DNA from 2 places in the Weissella paramesenteroides genome. Region 2 is predicted to be linked to the other one. Evidence: predicted binding sites of a transcription regulator. Region 2 holds the regulator's gene; the other holds the start of a gene.
What was found. Region 2 encodes Rex, which represses fermentation and respiration genes when NADH is low (regulators of the CRP and FNR family bind a similar motif). Its sites were predicted from a motif close to TTGTGAANTANTTCACAA; they were not measured.
Positions count from the first base shown of each region.

Region 1: a site for Rex is predicted at 1,625-1,642, ahead of QRX23_RS05190 (zinc-dependent alcohol dehydrogenase family protein). Genes of this name have one in related genera too.

Region 1 is NZ_CP130559.1:1,062,907-1,066,340, forward strand. It holds gene QRX23_RS05185 (fructose permease) at 1-406, opposite strand, end outside; gene QRX23_RS05190 (zinc-dependent alcohol dehydrogenase family protein) at 409-1,425, opposite strand; gene QRX23_RS05195 (SDR family oxidoreductase) at 1,796-2,554, shown strand; gene QRX23_RS05200 (flavocytochrome c) at 2,691-3,434, opposite strand, start outside.
Region 2 is NZ_CP130559.1:651,564-654,997, forward strand. It holds gene QRX23_RS03250 (Gfo/Idh/MocA family protein) at 1-92, shown strand, start outside; gene QRX23_RS03255 (DEAD/DEAH box helicase) at 118-1,413, shown strand; gene QRX23_RS03260 (redox-sensing transcriptional repressor Rex) at 1,859-2,494, shown strand; gene QRX23_RS03265 (metal-dependent transcriptional regulator) at 2,567-3,223, opposite strand; gene QRX23_RS03270 (hypothetical protein) at 3,411-3,434, shown strand, end outside.

The DNA.
Region 1 (3,434 bases), 410 kb from region 2:
ACAAAATAACCATTGGTAATGTCGTTGCATCTGGCATGATTTGATTAAAGATATTCGAGAACCATTGGATAAAAATAGAGAATGGTAACATGAAAATAAAGTTACCGAAGATCCGCTTCCAATCCAATTTTCTCATTAACAGTGCGTTCAAAAATGATATCAACATACCAAGAACTAGAAACGCCCAAAACAGCGCTAATGAGTTATTTCCTAAAATTGCATTACCTAAATTAGCTTCACCTGCGGTCCAATATGCTGACCCTAGAAACGATGGATGTACATGTGCTGATGTAACCAAAGTCAATACATTTCCTAAAGAATTAAGAATCAAGGAAATTATGAAATACATGATTGAAGCGCTCATTGATAGACTTCGCTGTGCTTGCTTCTCCCCCACACTATCCATTTTTACGCCTCTTCACCACCGACTTTAACAACCGCCTTTGATACAACCCCCAACTTACCATTAACAAAATCATCTACCGTTTTGTAATCTAGTTCATGTGACATCAACGCCTCAACATTTAATTTACCTGATGATAGCAGAGCTAGTGAATCCTCAAAACTATTTGGATTAATAAATGAGCCTTGGATTGTTAATTGCTTTTGGAAGATTTCATAAGTATTCATTTCAAATGTCGCATCAGGACCACCAACACCAAACATAAGTACTTGCGCACCACGCGCAGCTGCTGCAATTGCTTCTTCTTGGGTTTGTGGCATACCAACAGCTTCAATTACAACATCATATTCTTCGGCAGGAATTTGATCGCCATTCTTTGTATTAAATGTATTTTGAACACCAAATTGTGCCTTATTCATTGCCAATTTTTCATCAACAATACCAGCTAAATCTACCTGGTGAATACCGTAGGCTTGAAGAATTTGAACAAATAACTCACCCATGAACCCATCACCAATAACTAGTGCTTTCTGGTATGGTGATAGTTTTAGCAATTTGATCCCGTGTACAGCACATGAAATTGGTTCTACAACAGAAGCTGATTTCAATGAGACGTTATCAGGAATTTGATACACTACAGATGCAGGTGCCGTAAAGTATTCTTCAAACCCACCATCACGTGTAACACCAACTGCTGATAAGTTTTCACATAATTCTGGACGGCCCGTTCGGCAATACTTACACTGACCACAATAAATGTTTGGATCAACGGTGACACGATCGCCAACTTTAACATTTGTCACTGCATCTCCAACTTCCGCAACAACGCCTGAATTCTCATGTCCCAACACAATTGGCGGAACAGCCTCTGCAGAACCTGGTAATCCTGCATACAATGCATGATCAGTCCCGCAGATACCAGCAAATGCCGTATGAATCAATACCTCATTTGGTAAAACTTTTGGCCGATCAATGTCTTTTACAGTCAATTCCTTAATACCAGTTAAAACAAGTGCTTCCATCATAAAATCTCCTTCTATATAAAAACTAACCTTCGCCTATATAGTAAACGCTTACGCAAATATTATCAAGTGGTTTTTGTAAATACATATTAATGATTTTTGGTAAGTAATTTCATTTTATATCCCAATTAATCGCATATAAGTATTTACATAAACGATTACCCGCTTTGATTATATACGCTATTAACAAAAAACGAAATAGTGAATTTTATAACAATAAAAATAAGGTTGTTATTTATAAATTTTTAGTTATAATTCGCTATTTAAATACTATTTTAAAAAAAATCATTATTTTTATTTTACAAACCCCCTTCACCATGTGATATAATTCACATATAAAGAAAATATAGAATTTTTGGAGGGCTTAAAAATGGGTGAACGGTTAAAGGGAAAAGTCGCAATTGTTACTGGTGGTTCTTTGGGGATTGGCTGGGCAATTGCAAATAGATTCGTTCAAGAAGGTGCTAAAGTTGTCATTACAGGTCGCCGGGCACAAATCGGTGAAGAAGCTGCTCAAAAAATTGGTACCCCAGATGTTATTCGTTTCATCCAGCATGATTCCTCTGATGAAGCTGGTTGGGTTGACCTTTTTAATCAAACTGAACAAATATTCGGGCCTGTTTCAACACTAGTAAATAATGCTGGTATTGCCGTTGGTAATAGTATTGAAAATACGACAACTGAAGAGTGGCGTCAGATTATGGCAGTTAATTTAGATGGTGTATTCTTTGGTACTCGTTTAGGGATTCAACGAATGAAAAACAAGCATCTCGGTGCATCAATCATTAATATGTCATCAATTGAAGGCTTTGTTGGTGATTCTAATTTAGGTGCTTATAATGCTTCAAAGGGTGCTGTCCGCATCATGTCTAAATCTGCAGCTGTTGACTGCGCACTAAAAGATTATGATATTCGCATCAATTCAGTTCATCCAGGTTATATCAGAACACCAATGGTTGAAAGTACACCTGGCATGGTTGAAGCAATGTCACAACGTTCTAAAACTCCAATGGGACACTTAGGTGAACCAGATGATATAGCTTACATGTGTGTGTTCCTAGCTTCAGACGAATCAAAATTTGCAACCGGTTCAGAATTTGTGGTTGATGGTGGCTATACGGCACAATAATATATAAAATAGATGTCCATCCGAGACCGTACAACTGGCGTTTACAAGTTGTATGGTCTTTATTTTTTTATAAAAAAGACTAATTGCCGCAAATGCAACAATTAGTCATACAAAATTTATTAATATCAATAACATGCTAATTTTTCAATTCATTACTAAAAATGTATTTTGCTACTTGAATGCCGGCTTGGCGCCCAAAAATAACCGTTTCTGCAATGGAGTTTCCCCCAATGCGATTATTGCCGTGTAATCCACCAGTCACTTCACCAGCCGCATATAAACCATTAATTTTGTTGCCGGTCTCTGTCAGCACTTCCGTTAATTTATTTATTTTAATGCCACCCATCGTATAATGAATCGCCGGCTTGATGTGAATTGCATAATAAGGTGCCAAATTTAGGCCACGATCCATTGCAGTTTTCCGACCAAACTCAGCATCGACACCAGATGATTGACTATCATTCCACCTAGCAATCGTGTCCAATAAATTTTCACCATCTAAATGAGCTTTTTGCGCTAATTTTGATATACTATCGGCTGTCATTACGAGACCAACTGCCTGATAAAAATCAATGGCGGGAAATGCTTGCCGCACACCCTGATCAAAGATGAGAGTTGCACCATTTTCATGTAAATCGTCAATTGCAGTTGTTACTTTATCACGAGTGGTCATTTCATTAACAAATCGTTGCCCCGCTTGATTGACTAAAATAGCGCCCTCTCCTCGAACACCTTCACCAATTAAATAAACATGGTCGGTATCTTGTTGTGTTGTTGGATGGACTTGAATTTTGTTCATGTCAACCACTGCCCCACCAGCTGCAACAGCTAATTCTATGCCATCGCCTGTAGCACCTGGATGATTAGTTGTTCTTAATGA
Region 2 (3,434 bases):
AAGAATTATTGACTTTGAGTCGAACAGTGAACCAAGTTTTGTTTGATTTACGCCAAGATGCAGGCATTGTATTTCCTGCTGATGAACAATAAATAAACACAATATAAAGGAGACAAAATGGATTCCCGTTTTGAAGAACGATTAACTAGTGTTGGGTTTACCACACTAACACCAATTCAGGAAGCTGTCGCTGAACCGCTAGCAAGTGGCCAATCGATTGATGCACTTGCACCAACAGGGACAGGGAAAACATTGGCTTTCACGTGGCCATTGCTACCTGAATTGGTGCCAGAAGATGGTGAACAGCTATTGATCTTGGCACCATCACAAGAATTAGCCATGCAGACAACTCGTGTTATCCGTGATTGGGCGAATGTTTTATCGTTGAAGGTATTATCCTTAACAGGTGGTGCAAATATTAAGCATCAACTGGACCGATTAAAAAAACATCCAGAAATTTTGATTGGTACGCCAGGACGTGTTAGTGAATTAATTGCAAATGGTAAACTAAAATTGGAACGTTTACGTACGTTGATTTTAGATGAAGCAGATGAATTGTTACGCGATGACACAGCAAATCAAATTGACCTGATTTGGGATGCTATTGATGACGATGATGTACAAGTTGCATTATTTGGTGCAACAGAAGTTGATCAGTCAACAGCAAGTGGTTTGTTTAACCGCGATTTTTTGCGTATCGATCAACGTCAGGTTAAAATTCCGACAGCAATTAAACATGAATTTTGGCCAACAGCACGTGATCAACGCCAAAAAAGATTGCGCCAATTGGCAACGCAAAAACATTTTCAAGCAATCGTATTTTTTAACACAACGAAGCAATTAAAAATAACGGCAAGCTTTTTAGCCCATGAACATGTTGCAATGGCTACGCTGGTACGTGGTGATTCTAGTACGACCAGATCAAAATCATTAACGAACTTCCGTCAGGGGAAAGCAAAATTTTTACTCACAACAGATGTGGCTGCTAGAGGCCTTGATATTCCTGATTTACCGGCAATTATAAATTTTGATTTACCACGTGATGGAGAAACATACACACATCGTGCTGGGCGTACTGGGCGTATGGGTAAGGCAGGTACGGTAATTTCCTTTGGAAACGATCATGATTATCGTGATTTAAAAAAAATGGTAACAGTTGATATTCAGACCATTTCTGGTAATCATGTATTACCAAGTAAAAAAACAGCGATTGTTGCTGAGAAAATAGCACCACGCAAGCCGGCAACGCCTAGTTCATCTTCAACATCAGACAAGCCACGGACTAATAATAAGGCAACACAACGTAAGAAGTCTGAGGTGACAAACGTTATTTCACGTCAGGAGCGCTTTGATAAAGAAAAGCGCGCAAAGCGTAAGCATCGTAAAAATAAGGGTAAGCCAAAACATAATTAATACATTTTTAGCCAAAAAAGACAGCGAGACAAAAGTCGTTTTGAAGCCGGTGTGTAACGTAGTTTTCGTCATTTTTGGCCGAAGCAAAGCGAAGGACAGAAATGTCGTAAATTGCGTTACATTGAGGCTTCAGACTTTTGGAACGCGTTTATGCTGTCAAACTAACATGCGTTTAATTAATATCTTTTAGCACAAAAAGAAGAGGCTGAGACAACATCTGTCCCAGCCTCTTCTTTTTTAAGGTTATCACCGAAGTTTCAGTCACTTTTTTATCAAAAATCCAGCATTCCGGAAACGCTTACAGAAAATGGTGGTTTGTGAATTAATAATTGTTATTTCGTTCACATAATGTGCTATATATGGTATGATTATAACTAATAAGAGGTTCACAATGTTGGAGTTAGATTGTGAAATAGTTAAAATTTGGAAAAAGAGGTCGAACAAAATGGTTGAACATGATATTCCTAGAGCAACGGCAAAACGATTGCCAATTTACTATCGTTATTTGAAGTTGTTGTTAGATTCTGGGACTGTCCGCGTTTCATCAAATGAATTATCTGATGCAGTAAAGTTTGATGCTGCAACAATTCGACGTGATTTTTCTTATTTTGGAGCACTAGGAAAACGTGGGTATGGGTATGACGTGGAAGCTTTGATGAAGTTTTTTGGTGAAATTTTGAATCAAGATACTTTAGCTTCTGTTGCATTAGTCGGAGTAGGAAATCTAGGACAAGCTTTGTTGAATTTTAATTTTCACCAAAGTTCAAATGCACGCATTGCAGCAGCATTTGATGTTAATCCTGATATTGTTAATACAATTCAATCAGGAATTCCTGTATATAGTTTAGATGATTTAGAGAAGCAAATTACAGATCAACGAATTGACGTTGCAATTGTCACCGTACCTGCTGATGTTGCGCAAGACGTTGCTAAGCGCTTGGCAACGGCAGGCATTCGAGGTATTTTGAATTTCACGCCATTGCGTTTAGATGTACCAAAATCAATTCGCGTTCAGAACGTTGACTTAACAAATGAGTTGCAAACGTTGTTGTACTTTATTAATAATTTTGGTGAAAAGTAAATAATAAATACAAAAAAACATTGATGAAATGACATCAATGTTTTTTTGTGTTTTGTATATAAATGGGATAGTTTAGTCGTTGATATAGATAAAATCTGCGGCATGTTGTGTGACTTGGATTGTCCTATCGCCAGAAACTAACACCAATGGTCCATCAAATGGCAGGCGTTCTTTGATTGTCCAAGTGCTGTTTAGGTCTAGATGTAAAGTTTCAGTATATTGTAGTAACTCTAAATCCTCAGTAAAACTGTTAATAGTAACAGTTTCATTATCAGTTGCTTCACGCAATGTCCGTAATGATTTTGGAGAGTAGTGGTGGTCAATATCAGGAATGACAAGACCTTGGGGACTTAGTGATGGGAAATCTAAATATTTATCTAGCGCATTGATGAATTGATCATTTGCATCATGATCAAGATGATCAGCATTAGAATGAGCTTCGGAAATTGACAGTCCTAGTTTTGTGGCACCAAATGTCTCGATCAAACGATGTGATCGGATTAAACGTAAGGCAGTTTCACGTCCAGGTTTCGTTAATGTGACACCATAATAAGGGACCACGTCAACTTCGCCCGCTTCTTGAAGTTTTGCTAACATGTTTGAAACTGATGAAGGGGTTACATTTAAATGCTCAGCAATTTGATTATTTGAAATTTTTGTTGACTCATCGCCGCCGCTTAATTCTAAGATTGTTTGTAAATACTGGGTTTTAGAAATCGATTCGGTCATAATGTGAAAATTCCTCGTTTGTTGTGTAGTAGTTAAGGCTGTTAATTGTATGTTGAAACAGGTAGTCATGTTTTATTTCAGGAAAACAAAATTATATGTTTGTTAAAACATTTATGATAGGTTATCATAATTATGGAAAATTAAATAGTAACTGATACAAGTCAGAAACAAGTTTTGGAGGCTAGATATGCAAGAAGTACAAATGTGCCAA